DNA from 3 places in the Ruegeria sp. BK1 genome. Region 1 is predicted to be linked to each of the others. Evidence: riboswitches for the same ligand, from Rfam matches in the RefSeq annotation. Region 1 holds a riboswitch; each other region holds the start of a gene.
The links. A riboswitch is a leader RNA that binds a small molecule or an ion and turns the genes downstream of it on or off. The one in region 1 is predicted to bind cobalamin.
Positions count from the first base shown of each region.

Region 2: it holds a riboswitch for cobalamin, as region 1 does, so the genes downstream of both, ACR3E7_RS22560 (DUF1636 family protein) here and ACR3E7_RS08020 (DUF1636 family protein) in region 1, are expected to answer to the same signal.
Region 3: it holds a riboswitch for cobalamin, as region 1 does, so the genes downstream of both, ACR3E7_RS16385 (hypothetical protein) here and ACR3E7_RS08020 (DUF1636 family protein) in region 1, are expected to answer to the same signal.

Region 1 covers NZ_JBQFIS010000001.1:1,603,040-1,609,286, forward strand. Annotated here, with positions in the region: gene ACR3E7_RS08000 (TolC family outer membrane protein) at 1-1,046, opposite strand, end outside; gene ACR3E7_RS08005 (protein-L-isoaspartate O-methyltransferase family protein) at 1,142-1,795, opposite strand; tRNA gene ACR3E7_RS08010 (tRNA-Cys) at 2,022-2,095, shown strand; gene ACR3E7_RS08015 (NAD(P)-dependent oxidoreductase) at 2,139-3,095, opposite strand; cobalamin riboswitch at 3,242-3,449, shown strand; gene ACR3E7_RS08020 (DUF1636 family protein) at 3,535-3,909, shown strand; gene cobW (cobalamin biosynthesis protein CobW) at 3,911-4,966, shown strand; gene cobN (cobaltochelatase subunit CobN) at 4,970-6,247, shown strand, end outside.
Region 2 covers NZ_JBQFIS010000003.1:353,202-359,448, forward strand. Annotated here, with positions in the region: gene ACR3E7_RS22550 (acetate/propionate family kinase) at 1-784, opposite strand, end outside; gene ACR3E7_RS22555 (bifunctional enoyl-CoA hydratase/phosphate acetyltransferase) at 777-2,171, opposite strand; cobalamin riboswitch at 2,409-2,608, shown strand; gene ACR3E7_RS22560 (DUF1636 family protein) at 2,711-3,055, shown strand; gene ACR3E7_RS22565 (ABC transporter ATP-binding protein) at 3,052-3,858, shown strand; gene ACR3E7_RS22570 (ABC transporter substrate-binding protein) at 3,855-4,802, shown strand; gene ACR3E7_RS22575 (FecCD family ABC transporter permease) at 4,804-5,817, shown strand; gene ACR3E7_RS22580 (ferredoxin-type protein NapF) at 6,023-6,247, shown strand, end outside.
Region 3 covers NZ_JBQFIS010000001.1:3,297,318-3,303,564, forward strand. Annotated here, with positions in the region: gene ACR3E7_RS16360 (lactoylglutathione lyase family protein) at 99-596, shown strand; gene recR (recombination mediator RecR) at 667-1,260, opposite strand; gene ACR3E7_RS16370 (YbaB/EbfC family nucleoid-associated protein) at 1,325-1,669, opposite strand; gene ACR3E7_RS16375 (DNA polymerase III subunit gamma/tau) at 1,885-3,636, opposite strand; gene ACR3E7_RS16380 (protein-tyrosine phosphatase family protein) at 3,775-4,272, shown strand; gene ACR3E7_RS16385 (hypothetical protein) at 4,275-4,682, opposite strand; cobalamin riboswitch at 4,767-4,987, opposite strand; gene ACR3E7_RS16390 (alpha/beta hydrolase family protein) at 5,124-6,002, shown strand; RNA gene ffs (signal recognition particle sRNA small type) at 5,997-6,095, opposite strand; gene ACR3E7_RS16400 (bifunctional 2',3'-cyclic-nucleotide 2'-phosphodiesterase/3'-nucleotidase) at 6,135-6,247, opposite strand, start outside.

The DNA of each region.
Region 1 (6,247 bases):
ACGGAAACGCCTTGCGTGATATCTTTCTGTACGTTCAGCAGGTTCGCGCGGGACGCGTCACGGGTCGCCATTGCACGACGGACCTGCGCGGCCAAGGCGCCACCAGCATAGATCGGCTGAGTGAAGGTCAAAGCGACCGTCGCGTCTTCGATTGAATCGTCGTTGTCGTAGCTTTCGGTAATCCCGGCATCCGCGTTCAAAGTAACATTCGGGCCAAGGTTTGCACGCTGCTGAAGAACGGCCAGATCAAAGGCACGAACCTCATGCTGAGATGACAGGATCGCCGGGTGGTTGCGCTGAGCCAGGGCAATCGCCTCCGCCTCTGACCGCGGCAGGTTGGGCAGGCTGGGCTGACCAGCCGTCGCGCCCGGCGCTTTACCTACGGCGTTAACGTATTCGGCCTGCGCCGTGCTCAGGTTCCCGCGCGCAACGGACAATTCCGCCTGAGCGCTGGCAAGCTGCGCCTGCGACAGCGCCACGTCCGTGCGCGTCACCTCGCCCACATCGAAACGGTCCTGCGAAGCGCGGAGTTCCTCGGCAGAAACTTCCACATCGTTCAATTGAATCTGAACGGTTTCTTCCTGAAGAACAACGGCCAAATAAGCATTTACGGCTCGGAACAGCACGGCCTGTTCCACATCAATCAGGCTTTGACGTGTGGACAGAACGATTTCTTGCGCCGATTGCTTGCCCAGAACCGAAAAGCCACCATCGTAGATCAGCTGACTAAGCGTCAGACCAGCAAAGAACGTAGAAGGTTCATTTCGGACCGTCACATCGTCAATGGTCGAGCGGGTATAATCCTGGCTGACCTGAGCGGCAAAGTTGATGATCGGACGCAGCGCGGCCAATGCGATCGCCACATCTTCGTCGGCAGCACGCAGCAAGGCCCGGTTTTGTTCCAACAGCCCGCTGGTGTTATAAGCACCAATGAACGCGTCTGTCAGATTGTCTGCCCATGCGCCCCGACCTGGCACAACACTAAGCGCGATACCAGCCGTCAGCGCCAACGCCTTGACCAGTTTTCCTCCCGCCGTAGAACTCATCACGAAATCCTCTCAAACCAAAATTACGCAGCCCTGCGGACAGTTTGCGCGTTTATGTTCAACTAATCAAGGCGGCAGGACAATCTGTCCCGGAATTATAGCGAAAATACACGATCCGTGGAAAAAGCGCGCAAAACCGGGGCATTGGCATTAAACGCGTGGCGCCAAGTCACGCGTTCGCCGGATTTGTGGCCGATCCGAACAGTTCCCAATTCACCATCCATGAAAAGGCATGCGATCCGGCCATGATCCTTGAGCTGCGCGAGCAACGCGTCAGGCACATGCTCGACCCCGCCCTGAATCAGGATGACATCGTAGGGGCCATGTTCGGTTGCACCCTGCTCCAAAGGCCCGACATGCACGATTGCGTTATCTGCGTCTGCTTCCATCAAAACGGTTTGGGCCTCGGTGGCGAGTTCTTCATCCTCTTCCACCGCAACCACAAGCTGCGCCATCTTTGCAGCAACAGCAGTAGAATACCCCATCGCCGGCGCGATATCGAGTACGACCTCATCATTGGAAATATTCAGCGCATCCAACATTTTGGCAAGCGTCCGAGGCTCCAGCAGGCAGCGACCGTTCCCCAGATCAAGCAGCCCTTCAACATATGCTGCCTCGCGCTGCGCATCGGGCACGAAATTTTCACGCCTGACGCTAAGCATCGCATCGATAATCGGAAATTTCGTGACATCAGAAGGCCGGATTTGCGTATCGACCATAGTGCGGCGCCGGGCTGCGAAATCTGTCATTGGATCGCTCGTTCTATTCCCTTGGATGCTGGGCTTGTGCCATATCCGGATAAAACCGGCAACGGCTCAGGCATCGAAACTTTTGTTGCAGAACAAGAAAGTGAACCTGTTTCCGATACGGCACGCCTGCGCTTGCTGAATTTTCGCCGCAACCCTCTGGACGCCCCAGAAGAAAGCTGTTAAAACGCCTGTCACACCACAGCAAGTATTTGATTTTACTTGAAAAGGCGAGTTGGCGGAGTGGTGACGCAGCGGATTGCAAATCCGTGTACACCGGTTCGATTCCGGTACTCGCCTCCACTCTCTCTACAAAACAGACTATTCCACTGACGCGCGGCTTGCGTCATTCGGCCCCACGCCCCTGAGGGATGACCTCGTATCCGGGCTCTTCCGGTTCGTCGTCCTCCATCTCGGGCGGAAAACCGGAGGCTGTGATGTCTAGACCGGTTGCATCCTCCAGACGTCGGATGATGTTGGGAGACAATTCACGCTCGCCATAGCGGGCAATTCCGTCCTCGAAAATCTGGATCATGACCGGGTTGATCTCCAGCGGTACACCGGCGCGGTCAGCGACGTCCTGAAACAGCCCGATATCCTTTTTCACAAGGTCCATCGTAAAGGCAATGTCGCGTGATCCGTTCAGGATCACCTGGCTTTCGGTCTCATGCACAAAGGAAGTACCTGATGAAATCTTGATCGCCTCATAAGTCGTGTTCAGGTCCATCCCGGCGGCCTTGGCGGTCACGAGCGCTTCGGCGCAGGTAATCAGGTTTGCCGTCGCCAGGTAGTTGGTCAGCACCTTAAGCACCGAGGCCGAGCCCAACTCGCCCGTGTGCAGCACGCGGCGGCCCATCGTGGTCAGAAAGGGTAGGATACGTTCGAACGTCGCGCGGTCGCAGCCCGCGAAGATCGAGATATTGCCCGTCGCCGCCCTATGGCACCCGCCCGAGACGGGGCAGTCTACTGCCGCCCCTCCGCGTTCGATGACCTGCGCACCCAGCCGCTTGACCTCGGCCTCGTCGGTGGTGGACATCTCCATCCAGATCTTGCCGGGGCCGACCTCGGGCAGCATCTCCTGCATCACGGCGTCCGAGGCAGCAGGCGATGGCAGACAGGTGATCACCGCGTCGCAATCGCGCATCAGCTGGGCCGGGCTTTCGGCGGCCTTGGCCCCCTGCGCCACGAAGCCCGCGACCAGATCAGGGTTCAGATCGTGCACCGTCAGGTCGATCCCGTTGCGCAGCAAAGACCCGGACAGTTTGCCGCCCACATTGCCCAGTCCGATAAAGCCCACTCTCATGCGACACGTCTCCCTGTTTGCGCCGTTTCGGTCATGGCAGCACGGGGTTGCGGGCTTCGTCATGCCGCCCAGCGACGCTTACAGGTCGCTTTTCCACCGTTGCTTCACAGATGCTTGCGACTCGCTTGACAAGCCCCGGCCCGGTGCCGCATGTCCGATCCGTTGGTGTCCTCTGCACGAGGATGAAAAGGGAATGCGTCAACGGATCATCCGCCAAACGCAGCCGCCCCCGCGACCGTGACCGGAGAGGGTGCCCAAGCCACTGGCCAAACAGGCCGGGAAGGCGGGACATCCGACAGGGCAATTGCCCTGACATCCGCAAGCCGGGAGACCTGCCAGCACCCGCGATTGAAACCGGACGGGGTGTTCCGGTGTCGGGTCAAATGCGACCCGCTTGAAACCCCGTCCCCCACGATGAGGATTTGGGGGGATGAGAGACATGACCGAGACCGCTCCGGTCGAGCTGCTGGTTTGCACCACCTGCCGCCGCGGCCTACCTGTTGAAGATGACGCAGACCGCCCCGGCACGTTGTTGCACAAGGCGCTGGAACAGGCCGATCTGCCCGAAGGCGTAACGCTGAGAGCCGTCGAGTGCCTTTCGAATTGCGATCAGGGCTGTTCCATCGTTCTGCGCGGCGGACCCGAGCGCTGGACCTTTGTTTATGAGAACCTGAACGAGGTCGATCATGTCGACGTGATCGTCGACGGCGCGACCAAGTATCTGGCCACCGAAGACGGCTTGGTCAAATGGCGCGAGCGCCCCGAACATTTCCGCAAAAACTGCGCCTCGCGCATTCCCCCGATTGGAGCCTGACATGTCCACCCTCGAAAAACTCCCCGTTACTGTGATCACCGGCTTTCTGGGCTCGGGTAAAACCACGCTGGTGCGGCACCTGATGCAGAACCCGCAGGGCAAGCGTCTGGCCGTTGTGGTTAATGAATTCGGCGACGTCGGCGTGGATGGCGATATCCTGAAGTCCTGCGCCATTCCCGATTGCCCGGCGGAAAACATCATGGAACTGGCCAATGGCTGCATTTGCTGCACCGTGGCCGATGATTTCATCCCCACGATCGAGGCGCTGATGGCGCTGGAGCCGCGCCCCGAGCATATCCTGATCGAAACCTCGGGCCTTGCGCTGCCGAAACCGCTTCTGAAAGCGTTCGACTGGCCCGATATCCGCTCGAAAATTACCGTGGATGGCGTGATCGCGCTGGCCGATGCCGAGGCGGTGGCCGCTGGTCGGTTCGCGCCGAATGTCGAGGCAGTGGATGCCCAGCGCATGGCCGACGATTCCATCGACCATGAAACCCCTCTGTCCGAAGTGTTCGAAGATCAGATCTCCTGCGCCGATATCATCCTTCTGACCAAGCCTGATCTGGCCGGCCCCGAAGGTGTCGCCAAAGCCAAAGAGATTATCGCCGCCGAGGCCCCGCGTCCTCTGCCCGTGGTCGAAGTGGCCGAAGGTGTGGTGGACGTGCGCGTCGTGCTGGGTCTTGAGGCTGCCGCCGAGGATGACATGGAGGCGCGGCCTTCGCATCATGACGGTCATCACGATCATGAACATGACGATTTCGAAAGCATCATCGTCGAGCTGCCGGAACAGACCGACCCGGCCGATCTGGTCGCGAAAATCGAACGTCTTGCCAAAGAACTGAACATCCTGCGCGTCAAGGGCTATGCCGCTGTTAAGGGCAAGCCAATGCGCCTTCTAGTTCAGGCTGTGGGCGCGCGCGTGCGTCATCAGTACGACCGTCCGTGGCAGCCCGGCGAAGAGCGCCGTTCGCGTCTGGTGGTGATTGCCGAGCATGACGACATCAAAGAGGCTGAAATCCGCGACATCCTCGTGGGCGTCACCGAGGCTGCCGAGTAAACCATGCACGTCGTCTTCCGCGAAAGCCACGGGTTAGAGGAATCCGAAACCCCAACCGATCTGGGCCAGAGCCCGGCGGATTTGGTGGTGCTGTCGTTCTCGGACAGCGACCTTGGTGCTTTCGCGGCAGGCTGGCATCGCGGTGGCGGGCCTGACGGTCGGATGCCGACCCTGCGACTGGCCAATCTGACGGCGCTGAAACACCCTCTGTCCGTTGACACCTATGTGGAACAGACGTTGGAGGACGCTAAAGGCATCCTGATCCGTCTGATCGGCGGAGTGCCCTATTGGTCCTACGGACTGCAGCAGGTTCTATCGCTTGCGCAGACCAAAGGGATTGCTGTGGCCGTGCTGCCCGCCGACGGGCGCGAGGATACGCGACTGGATGAGTATTCCACCCTGCCCGTCTCCACCCTGCGCCGCTTAGCGCATCTTTGTGACACCGGCGGCGAGGTTGCAGCACAAGCCGCTTTGGCACAGATGGCACTGGCAGCGGGGCTCTATGCGGGTCCGGTGATGGGGGCTAAATCCCTGCCCGACTGCGGCGCATGGTGCCCCGATCGCGGAGTGATTCCGGCGGAACAGGCGTTTTCCGGTGACTCAAAACGCGTCGTGGTCAGTTTCTACCGCGCTTACCTGACCTCGGCCGACACAGCCCCCGTGGCCGCCCTGATCCGTAGCCTGCGCGCGCGCGGCTTTCAGGCCGTGGGCCTGTTCGCCCCTTCCCTGAAAGCGCCATCCGCCGCCGACTGGCTGCGCGACACCATCGTATCGCTGGCCCCGTCCGCGATCATCAACGCCACGTCCTTCTCGGGCAAAGGCGCGTCGGGTACCTCGCCTTTGGACGCTGCAAATGTGCCCGTCTTCCAGGTCGCACTGGCCACTTCGCGCCGCAAGGCGTGGGCCGAGGCGGAACGCGGCCTCTCCCCCGCCGACCTCGCCATGCATGTGGTGCTGCCCGAGGTGGACGGGCGGATTTCAGCGGGCATCGCCTCGTTCAAGGAACCGGGCAAACGCGACCCGCATCTGGAATATTCCCGCTTTGCCCACCGGGCCGAGGAGGAACGGATCGAGGCCATCCTTGACCGTGTGACCGGCTGGCTGAACTTGCAAGGCAAACCCAAATCCGATCAGGTGCCCGCGCTGGTTCTGTCCACCTATCCCGGCAAAGACTGGCAGATGGCCCATGCGGTGGGCCTCGACGCGCTGGCCTCGGCTGAGGCGATGCTGTCCGACCTGCAAGCCGGGGGCTATGATACCGCCCCTGCCAAACCAATCGCT
Region 2 (6,247 bases), on a different contig from region 1:
TCTCATCCGCCGACAGGCCTTCCTGCTGCATCATGTAAAGCACAACACCAGGGTCAAGCTGCCCGCTACGCGTTCCCATTGGCAACCCGTCCAGCGCCGAGAACCCCATAGTCGAGGCCACCGCCCGACCACCCGAAACCGCACACATCGAGGCCCCGTTACCCAGATGCGCAATAACCACGCGCCCGTCGTACAAGCCCGGCGCGATCTCTTTCAGCTTTTGCGTTATGTAGTCGTAGCTGAGCCCGTGAAACCCGTACCGTCGTACGCCTTTGTTATAGTAGCTCTGCGGCAGGGCGAAGGTGTCGTTGACCCAAGGGTGTGTCCGATGGAACGCCGTGTCAAAGCAGGCGATCTGCGCCGTGTCCGGGAAGGCCGCGCTGGCTGCGCGTATCCCTGCAAGACTATAGGGCTGATGCAGCGGCGCGAAAGGTATGAACCCAGACAACGTCTCGACAACCGAGGCGTCAATGCGCACCGGCTCGGAATAAACAGTGCCCCCGTGGACGACGCGGTGCCCGATGGCACGTACATGGATGTCCGGCAGGTATTCCCGCGCCATTTCCAGAAAGGCGTGGATCGCCTCGTCATGGCTTTTGGTGTTGGTCAAAGGACGGTCGATCGAGCGTCCTCCAGCGGATTGGGCCAGCAAACGTGGTGCGTCGCCCAAACGTTCGATCTGGCCACGCCAGCGCATACTGGGACGATTGCCCTCAACCAGCTCATAAAGCGCGAATTTCAGGGAAGAAGACCCGGCGTTCAGCGCCACAACATGATCAGCCATGGATTTTACCCTTGTTTGCATGCGCATGAAGCGCGGCTACAGCACAGGATGCCAATCGCGAGGCATCATCATCGGATCGTGACGTCAAAATGATGGGAACGGCCGCACCGATCACGACCCCTGCCGCCTCGGCATGAGAGATGAAGGTCAACTGTTTTGCCACCATATTCCCGGCCTCAATATTAGGCGCGACCAGAATATCGGCAGCACCGGCAACCTCTGACGTGATCCCTTTGGTACGGGCGGCGTTCAGATCAACCGCATTGTCCATCGCCAGCGGCCCATCGACCAACCCGCCGGTGATCTGACCGCGCTCGGCCATTTTCGACAGCAAGGCCGCATCGACCGATGACGGCATATGCGGGTTGATCGTCTCAACCGCCGACAACACGCCGACCTTGGGCTGTTCGATTCCCAAAGAATGTGCCAGGTGAATCGCGTTTTGCACGATATCCGCCTTGGTTTCCAAATCAGGCGCAATATTCACCGCCGCATCCGTCACCATGATCGGGCGCGACATGCCCGGAACATCCATTACGAACACATGTGACAGTCGCCGCCCTGTGCGCAGCCCTTTTTCACGACGCAAAACCGCGTGCAGCAACTCATCGGTATGCAGATACCCCTTCATCAGGGTCTGCGCGCGTCCGTCGACTACAAGATCCACGGCACGGTGCGCGGCGATGCCGTGGCTGCGGGCCTCGACAATTTCGATGCCAGACAAGTCGGCCCCCAGCTCAGCGGCAGCAGCGGCGATTTTATCGGGGTTCCCGACGAGGATCGGCGAAATAATATGATTGGCATGCCCCAGCAACGCGCCGCTCAGAGAGTTGGGCTCTTCTGGCGCAACAATGGCGGTTGGCATCGGCTCTAGTGGGCGCGCTTTTTCCAACAGCGCGTCGAAATGGCGGTGCCGCTGCACGATCAGGCCAGGGACCTCGACCGAGTCGAACTCCATATGCGTCGAAGGCGGTGTGACCTGAACGGTGCCGCTGAGAACCAGTGCATTGTCAACGACCCGTCGCACTTCGGCTGAGCAGAGCAGATCACCATCGTCGCGCTTTTCCTCAACAGCGACAAAGGCAGTCAGTTCTTCACCCGCAAGCACCGGGAGGTGGAAGGCCAAATCCGCGCGGCGAGTCTGCGTTCCGGCGCCGGGCATGTAGTTTCCCAGCACGGCTGCGACCAGACCGGCGGGCCACAGCGCGGGTGCGACGGCTTCGGCAAGGCCGTCGCCATCCCCGTCATAGGTTGCCAGATGCAGCGGATTGTGATCGCCCGAGGCCGAGGCAAAAGCATAAAGGTCGTCAACCGTGCACAAGCGGGTCAGTTGTGCCGCGTCGCCAACCTTGAGCTGCTCGAAGGTTTTATTTTCCTGGATTTTCATAGCGTGCCAACTTTGGTTTTTCGGACGTCTTACCGACTTGGGTCGCGGGTTTAATTGATGCAGGTCAGTTCGGGGTCACAATAGTACGTCCAGCACCCTTGAGCCCGCAAAACGTAGCCTCGGCTTTCAAATTTTGCTGCGTCGCAGCATAACTGATTGCCCACTGAGCAGCAATATCCTTTGCGCTGTCTTCACCGGAACGTTGCGGAATCCATATTGACCCATGCTCTGATCTGAGGCAGTGACGCTACGATGGTTCCCGATGCTGCACGCGCGGGATGAAAAGGGAATACGGTAAGGTGCAGACCAAATCCGTAACTGCCCCCGCAACTGTAGGCGGTGAGCGACGCCAATATCCCACTGGCCGGATCAGGTCGGGAAGGGTGGCCAAGCACAGACCCGCGAGTCAGGAGACCTGCCATCTCAAACGCAACCAAACCGGGGCGGGGTGTCCTGGAAAGAGGCTCAATGTCACATCGACCCGATGTCATCAGAACCGTTCCTCTCCCTGCCCGTCTGGCATGCAGGTGGGGCGGAGCATGACGGATCATGTGGTGCTGATCTGCACGACCTGCCAAGGGGCAGAGGCGGCGCTATCGATTGCCGAGGCCCTGCGCGAGCGCCTGCCCGAGGGCTACGGCACACGGATGATCGAGTGTATGGCCGGCTGCGATCACCCACTGACCGTTGGATTTCAGGCGGGTGCGAAGGCACAATATCTGTTTGGCGAAATTCAAACCTCGGCCGATATCGACGCTTTGGCCGCTTTCGCGCGGCAATACCAAAACAGTTCCACAGGTTGGACCAAGGCAACGGATCGCCCCGAGGCGCTGTTGCACAAGACCTTGTCGCGGATGCCGCCCTTGGCGACGGAGGCCACATGACCGAACATGCGTTCCTTCAGGTCAACGGCGTCGGTTATCACGCCTATCACGGCGAAGTTCTGCTTCAGGACATCACCTTTGCGCTTCACGAAGGCGCGGTTCTGGCCATCGCCGGGCCCAACGGCGCGGGCAAGACAACGCTGATGAACCTTCTATGCGGGTCCGAGCATCCTTCGGACGGCAATGTATTGTTCAAGGGGCGAAATTTGCGCAGCATGTCGGCGACCGAGCGTGCGCGGATGATCGCTGTTGTCAGCCAGCAGGAATATCCCGACGGGCGGCTCTCCTTGCGCGAGTATGTAGCGCTGGGACAGATCCCGATCCGGTCCGACCGCTCGGCCGAGGCCCATGCCGCCGATCTTGCGCGAATTTTGGACCTGACCAGCCTGAACGATCTGGCCGACAAGCGCATGGCGGTTCTGTCGGGCGGGGAACGGCAGCGCGCCCATATCGCGCGGGCATTGGCACAAAACCCGGCACTGCTGTTTCTGGACGAGCCCACCAACCATCTGGACCCGGACGCCAAGGGGCGGATGTTGTCACTGGTGGCCGGGCTGGGGATCACAGTGGTGATGATCGTCCACGATCTGGTCATGATCCCGGAATTTGCGACGCATGTCGCGCTGATGAAATCCACCCGTCTTACCGGGTTCGGACCTGTGGCCGACGTGCTGACCACCGACCGCGTGCGTGACACGTTCGGTGTCGATTACCTGTTTTTCCAGCACGAGGGCCGCTTGATCCCGGCGCTGGACATCCGAAAAACCTCAGTTTCCAATCCAGTTAGGAGCATTTCCGAATGAAACACATCTTGTCCGTGGCGCTGGTTACAGCCATGGCGGGCGGTGCCGCCGCGCATGAAGTTACCGTCAACAATTGCGGCGAACCGCTGGTGTTTGAAACCCAGCCCGAGCGTCTGGTCGTGCATGACATGAACATGACCGACATGGCCTTTGCACTGGGTCTACAAGACAAGATCGTCGGCCTGACCGGGATTACCGGCTGGTACAAAACCAGCCCCGAGTTCGACTCGCTGCGCGGCGATATCCCGGAACTGGCCCCGAAATATCCGACGGTCGAGAACCTGGTGGCCGTTGAACCCGACCTGTTCTTTGCCGGTTGGTACTACGGAATGCGGCCCGGCGGTGATGTGACACCGGAAACGCTGGCGCCCTTCGGGATCAAGACTATGATCCTGTCGGAAAGCTGCGTTCACCTGCATAAGGACCGCCCAAAGGCCAGCATGGACCTGCTGTTTGACGATGTCCTGCGTCTGGGCAAGGTCATGCATGTTGAAGACAAGGCCGAAGCGTTGGTTTCAAGCTGGAAAGACGAGCTGGCCGCGATTGAGGCGAAAACCGCCGATCTGCCGAAACCGCGCGTGTTCCTGCTGGACGGGCCCGCTGATGCGCCCTTCACCGCCGGAAAATACGCCATCCCTGATGCGATGATTGCCGCTGCGGGCGGTCAGAACGTGACCCATGACATGGATACAAGCTGGGGCCGTAGCTCTTGGGAGGCCGTCGCCGCCGCGAACCCCGAGTTCCTGGTGCTGTTGGACTATCAAACCGGAAATGGCGCGGCGGATACGTTCAAATTCCTGCAAGAGCACCCGGTGATGTCGCAAACCGATGCGGTCAAAAACGAGCGCTGGATCGGTCTGCGGTACGAAGAACTAACGCCGGGACCCGCGAACATTCAGGCGATCTCGAAAATGGCACAGGCCATGCATAAGGGCCTGAACTAATTTGGGCCGTCTGGGGCTGACACTTTTGGTGGGGGCGGTCATTCTGGCCGCCCTTCTTCTGGTTTCAACAATCTACGGAACCACATCCATCCCTCTGTCCGATACATTCAAGGCCATATTGCTGGGCACAGGCCTTGTGGATGGAGACGTGTCGCCCCTGCACCGTATCGTCTTTGACCTGCGCCTGCCCCGCGCGCTGTTTGCGGCCGTGATCGGCGCTGGTTTGGGGATTGTCGGCGTTGTCTTGCAGACAACCACTCGGAACGATCTGGCCGACCCGTTTCTGTTCGGGCTGTCTTCGGGCGCTGCAGCGGGTGCTGTGTTCGTCATCACCGTAACCGGGGACATTCTGGGGTTTTGGACCTTGCCGCTGGCGGCGTTTTGCGGAGGGCTGGTGGCCTCTGGCATCGTGCTGGCTTTGGTACACGGATTGCGGACGAGCGCGCCTGAAAAATTGATTCTAGCCGGGCTTGCGGTGTCCTTCCTGTTCTCAGCCCTAACCAATTACCTGATTTTCGCAGGCGACAACCGTGCTGCCCATTCCGTCATCTTCTGGATGCTTGGCGGTTTGGGTCTGGCGCGATGGGAAACCTTCCCGCTGGTCTGCGCCGGGCTGGCGCTTATTCTGGCCTATGCCCTCTATCGTAGCCGCTGGCTGGATGCGCTGCTGACCGGAGATGTCACGGCAACAACACTGGGCGTTCCGGTTCAGTCGCTACGGTTCAAAATGTTCTTTGTTGCAGCGCTCGCGACCGCCGTTTTTGTGTCGGTCGCCGGAGTGATCGGCTTTGTTGGCCTGATGGTTCCACATATTGCGCGCGGCATCGCTGGTCCTTTGCACAATCACCTTGTCCCGACGGCAGCCGTGGTTGGCGCGGTGCTGTTGACCGGGTCCGATATCCTCAGCCGCCTGATGCTTGCCCCGCAAGAACTGCCGGTCGGAATTGTGACGACCTCACTGGGGTCGATTTTCGTTTTCATTCTGCTGCTCAGAACGGCGAAGCCCAAAAGATAAATTGGCTTGTCTTTGTCAGTCCCGACGCTTGCCGAGCTGTCAGCGCACCTGCAACAATTTGACAAAACAGATTTTTTGCATGCATATTTTTTTAAGTTCCATGCAAAAACTGCCAAGAAATTGATCAATATCAAATCCGGCGCTGAACGAAGCCGTTAATCGGGAATAGCGACGAACAGAATCTAGCAAAGCCAGGTCTTTGAGAATGGGCCAAGTGACTACCCGGCGCGCCTTCCTGAGCGCGAGATTTCACGATGAGGACGGTGTGACAGCCAGACCTCCGGGATCGGTCGGGCCTGACTTTCTGAAGCACTGCACGAAATGCGGCGATTGCGCCTCGGCTTGTCCTGAGGACGTGATTGCAATCGCTGCGGACGGCTTTCCTGTTTTTCAACCCTCAGACAATCCCTGCACTTTTTGCGGTGACTGC
Region 3 (6,247 bases), 1.7 Mb from region 1:
CTATGTGCATGGCGGAACCCGGCTTTGCCTTGCCAAGGGAACGCTTGAAACTTGGCTGTCGCACAATAGTTTTCGTCTCATAAAACAAGGAGCGAGCTATGCCGCAACATCCAAGAGCTTTCTCTCACATCGGATTGTCCGTTCCAAACGTTGACGAGGCGGTACAGTTCTACTCCGAAGTCCTTGGTTTCTACGTGATCATGCCGCCGACCGATGTAGTAGAGGACGATACGGATATCGGTGTCATGTGTACCGATGTGTTTGGTCCGGAATGGAAAAAACTACGTATTGCACATCTCGCGACTGCTGATCGCATTGGGTTCGAGCTTTTCGAGTTTGACGGGAATTATGTACCGGAAAACAATATCGACTTTCGCCAGAATGGTACGTTCCATTTTTGCGTCCAAGACCCGGATGTCGAAGGCTTGGTGGAAAAAATCGTTGCAGCGGGTGGCAAGCAGCGGATGCCAATTCGATACTATTATCCCGGTGAGAAGCCCTACCGTATGGTCTATGTCGAAGACCCCTTTGGCATTGTCTTCGAGATTTATAGCCATTCCTACGAATTGACCTACTCGTCGGGGGCTTACACCTGACATATGAGACTGAAGCTTGTGTGTGGCCGGAAGGGGCCATATCGTTCCGGATGCTGCCGTTTTGCTTAGTTCAGAGCTCTTTTCGTGCCCTCAGTGCTGCCGTAATCGTCCCGTCATCCAGATAGTCCAGCTCGCCCCCAATCGGCACGCCCTGGGCCAGTGAGGTCAGGCGGACCTGCCCCTCCAACTGATCGGCTATGTAGTGGGCTGTGGTCTGGCCGTCTACGGTGACGTTCAGGGCGAGGATGACTTCGGTGATTCCTTCGGCCGTGACCCGGTCCTTAAGGCGCGGGATGCGCAGTTCGTCCGGGCCGACGCCGTCCAGTGCCGAGAGTGTCCCGCCCAGCACGTGATAGCGGCCTTTGAACACGCCTGCGCGTTCCATCGCCCAGAGGTCGGCTACGTCTTCGACTACGCACAGCTCTCCGGTGGCGCGGGCCTCGGCGTCGCAGATGTCACAGATGTCCATGGTGCCCACGTTGCCGCAGTTCAAGCATTCGCGGGCGGTGATGGCGACCTGCTGCATGGCGTCCGACAGGGGTGTCAGCAGCAGCGCACGTTTGCGGATCAGGTGCAGCACCGCGCGACGGGCCGAGCGGGGCCCAAGCCCCGGCAGTTTGGCCATCAGGTCGATCAGATTGTCGATGTCGCTGTTCGAACTCAACGCGTGTGCTCCTGCAAAAGGGCCGAGTTTGCGGGCCCGGCCTTTGGGTCGTCAGGAGTGTGTATCAGAACGGCAGCTTGATGTCTGCGGGCAGACCCATGCTTTCGGTCAGCTTGGCCATCTCTGCCTGCGCGCGTTCGGCGGCTTTGGTCTGTGCGTCCTTGATGGCGGCGAGGATCAGGTCTTCTACGACTTCCTTATCGTCGCCGTTGAAGATCGAGGGGTCGATGTCCAGACCTTTGAGTTCGCCCTTGGCGGTGGCAGTGGCTTTGACCAGACCTGCACCGGATTCGCCGACAACCATCAGATTGTTGAGTTCTTCCTGCATGTCGGTCATCTTGGTCTGCAGATCCTGCGCGGATTTCATCATCTTGGCCATATCGCCCAGACCGCCGAGTCCTTTGAGCATTACGTTTTCTCCTGCTAATCGGTTTGTCGCCTAGATACGGATAGCGCCCGTGCGGCACAAGGGGGCAGTGCCCTCCCGCCCGTCGTCGCGGTCTTTTGCAAGACCTCTCCTCCCGTTGGGCCCGGCAGAGCGCGGGCAACGCCCGCGCTCTGCCGGGCCCAAGGTCGCTCAGGGGTATCGGCGTCAGCCGATGGCCCGTGGCGGGCGCCGGAGGGTTAGTCCTCCTCGAACGGGTCCCATTCGTCTTCGACCTCGGGCAGGGCTTCGGTTTCGACCTTGGCGGCGCGTTCTTCGGGGGTTTCGATGCGTTTGATCTTGGCTTTGGGGAATTGAGCCAGCACCGCCTGCACCAGCGGGTGCTGTTCCGCCTCGGCTTTCAACGCCAGATCGGCGGCGTCGCGGATTTCGGCGATGGTTGCTGCCTTACCGTTGGCGACAATCGTCACCGCCCACCGATTGCCGGTCCAGCGTTGCAGTGCGGTACCCATGCGAGCGGCCAGGTCGGCTGGGGCCGAGTCCGTCGGTGTGAATTCAATCCGTCCGGGTTGGTACGAAACCAGCCGGACACCGTTTTCGACCTCGACCAGCAGTTTCACATCCCGGTTGGTGCGGATCAGTTCGACCACATGTTCGAAGGTCGGGTAGCGGGCCAGAGCCGTCTGCACATCCTGCGCCAGTGCCGCCGTCGGTGCACCTGCTCCGCCGCGTACGTGTGGCGCATAGGCAGAGGCCACGGGGGCCTGCACGGCGTGCGGTGGGGCGCTCATTCTGCCGCCGGGTCCGTCATTGGGTGACGGAGGCGGGGTGTCTTGCAAACGTTTGATCAACTCTTCCGGGCTGGGCAGGTCGGCAACATGGGTCAGGCGGATCACGGCCATCTCGGCGGCCATCATGGCGTTGGGGGCGGCTGAGACCTCTTCCAGAGTCTTCAATAACATCTGCCACATACGGGTCAGGACGCGCATCGGCAGGGCCTCTGCCATTTGCTGACCGCGCGCGCGTTCGTCGGGGGACACGGTCGGGTCTTCGGCGGCATCCGGCGTGATTTTCACGACCGAGACCCAATGGGTGATCTCGGCCAGATCGCGTAGCACGGCCAGCGGGTCGGCGCCTTCGGCATATTGCGCGCCAAGCTCAGTAAGCGCCCCGGCGGCGTCGCCGCGCAGGATCATGTCCATCAGGTCCAGCACTCGGCCACGGTCGGCTAAACCCAGCATCGCACGCACCTGATCGGCGCTGGTTTCCCCGGCACCGTGTGAAATCGCCTGATCCAGCAGAGAGGTCGCATCCCGCGCCGAGCCTTCAGCCGCGCGGGTGATCAACGCCATCGCGTCCTCGGCGATTTGCGCACCTTCGGCCTCGGCAATGCGGCGCAGCAAGCCGATCATGTCTTCGGGTTCGATCCGGCGCAGGTCGAACCGCTGGCAACGCGACAGAACCGTCACGGGTACTTTGCGAATCTCGGTGGTAGCAAAGATGAATTTCACATGCTCGGGTGGTTCCTCTAGCGTCTTGAGCAGCGCGTTGAAGGCGCTGGTCGACAGCATATGGACCTCGTCGATGATGTAGATCTTGTAGCGGGCCGAGGCCGCGCGGTAGCGGACGCTGTCGATGATCTCGCGAATATCATTGACGCCGGTGCGGCTGGCGGCGTCCATCTCCATCACGTCCACATGGCGGCCCTCCATAATGGCCACACAATGTTCGCACTGGCCGCAGGGTTCGGTGGTCGGCTTGCCCTCGCCATCGGGGCCGATGCAGTTCATACCCTTGGCGATGATACGGGCCGTGGTGGTTTTGCCGGTGCCGCGAATGCCGGTCATGATAAAGGCTTGCGCAATTCGATCCGCCTCGAACGCGTTTTTCAGCGTGCGTACCATGGCGTCCTGACCGACTAGATCGGCGAAGGTTTCCGGGCGGTATTTGCGGGCAAGAACCTGATAGGCGGGGCTGGGCGTGTCGGTCATATCTGCTCTGTCGGATTCGGAGTCCGATGCAGCGTAGTGACCCCTGCCGCCCACGTCCACAGCAGCAGCGCAGGAAATTCGATTTGCAAGCAAGGACGCAGGCGATACATCATCGGTGCAGATTGATCGGAACGTGCCATGAATAATTTCGCCATCTATTCCCTGCGACTGGGGCCGGGTCGTCTGGGGATATCTCCGCTGCCCGGCGCGGGAGGTGCCTATGCGGCCGATCTGAAGACGGTGCAGGACTGGCGACCGGATCTGGCGATTTCAATGACCACAAGCTCTGAGATGAAAAACCTGGGAGCGGCGGCGTTCGGTGGCGATCTGGAGCGGCACGGGGTCGAATGGGCTCACCTGCCGGTCCAGGATTTTGGTGCGCCGGATGCGCGGATACAGGCCATTTGGTCCAATGTCAGCCAGCGGGCCCGTGCGCTGCTGTCCGGCGGCGGAGGCGTTTTGGTCCATTGTCGGGGCGGCTGCGGGCGATCGGGTATGGTTGCTTTGCGGTTGATGACGGATAGCGGACTGCCCGCAGATACCGCTTTGCAGATGCTACGGACAGTACGTCCCTGCGCCGTCGAGACCGAGGCGCAGATGGTCTGGGCCACTTCGGCGGCCCGGACGGGCAGCTGAATTCAGGCTGAAAGCTGGTGTTCGGTCGGCGCGGCTGGCTGGGGCGCCGTGGTAACCACTTCCATCATCGCGCAGGGCGGTGTCGGCAAAAGGCTGGCTGCGTGGGCGGTGAAATCTGCTCCGAACAACATATCCGCATAGCGATCCAGCCGCTCGGCCGGAGTGTCGGCGGCCACACCGCAGAACACCCGGATCTGATCGGGTTGGGCGCGAAACCGGGCCGAGCACCCTTCGGCGCAATGGGTCAAGTCGCTGCTGCCTTCGATCTCGAACGCATCGGTTGTTGCCGGACGGGCCGTGGCCATTGCATCCGTCAGGGCGCGTGCCATTCGGGCCAGTGCCGGGCAGGGGGCGCCGGTTTTTTGGCATACCGTCGCGGTGAATTCGTGGGTCTTGGTCTTCCAGATCATGATGCGCCCTCCGCGCGCTGGACGAGGGGCATGGATCAGGTGTGACAGCGTGCTGACGACCTGTCCCGGACACCCCGCCCGAGTTTCGGTTTTCGTTCGATGGCAGGTCTCCTGACTTGCGGGTCGTGGCTTTGCCGACCTTCCCAGCCTTTCGGCCAGTGGTATCTCGGCATTGCTCACCGCTTACAGTTGCGGGGGCAGTCTCGGCCTTGATCCGTTCCGGCAATGCCGGGCAGGATCGCACCGTGTTCCCTTTTCATCCCGCCCCGTGACCGGGGACGAGAACCATCACGCCATCGCTAGCGGTTGAGCGGGCTTCGAGTCAAGCGCCATTGAATCCCGGCGCGACGTTGGGTCAATTTCCCCACGGCTTGACTCTGATGACGGAACAGGGCCGACTGCGCGGGTGAACTAAACAGTTTAGAACATGAGGCGCGGGCGATGTTGGACAATACGCATTCTGTTTTGACCGAAGATGTCCAGTTTCCGTCCGGTCCGGCGATGCTGTCGGGGCGGCTCTATCTGCCTGCTCTGCCTCCCAAGACAGTTGTGATGATCCATGCAGCGACCGGCGTGCCCCGCGACTATTATCAGCATTTTGCCCATTGGCTGGCGGCCGAGCAGGGTATGGCTTGTCTGACCTATGACTATCGGGATTTCGGCCATTCGCTGACCGGCCGATTGCAGGACTCGCAGGTAACTATGGCGGACTGGGCGCTGGTCGACATGCCCGCCGCCCGCGCGGAAATGCGCAGACGCTTCCCGGACGCGGAACAATGGAGCATCGGCCATTCCGTTGGTGGAATGCTGGGCCCGGTTCAGCCGGATATCGCGCAGATTGACCGCATGATCTGTGTTTGCTCCGGGCTTGTCACTCTGTCTGATCACCCGTGGCCGTACAAGGCGCTGGCGGGGTTGTTCTGGTATGGCCATGCGCCGCTGGTTGTCAAAGCGGCGGGGTATTTGCCGGGCAGGGCTTTGGGTTTTGGGGCTGACCTGCCCGCGCGGGTCTACTGGCAGTGGCGTAAATGGTGCACGGCACCGACGAACTACCTGCCCGATTTGGGCAAGACCCTGCCCGAGGCGCACTGGGCCGGGCAGGGAGTGCCGGTCGATCTGATCGCATTCGACGACGATCAGGTGGTGCCGCCCAAAGCGGTGTGGCGCCTGGCCGAGCTTTATGGCCCGAATGCGCGGCGTAGGTTGTTGTCACTGTCAGATTTTGGGGTGAAAGAGATCGGGCATATCGGCGTGTTCGCCCGTCGCAACGCAGCGGTCTGGCCGCAGCTTATTGCCCAGGATCATGTGGTAGATAAGTGAGAGGTTGGACATCGACCCAAGCGGGGCTCGTTGTGGCTGCTTCCTTCCGGACCTGACCAGGTTGGCGAGGCGCTCGCCCGCGCCAACCTCTCAGCACGCGATATAGGCAAGTGCGCGGCAAATGACAACCCGTCAGAGCGTCAAATGGATCATCAGAAAACCGGCCTCGTCCTCTCCGGCGATGTTTGGTGCAAATTCTGAGATGTCGTCCAGATGGTTCCGGGCCTTGTGGCCAGTACGCAGAA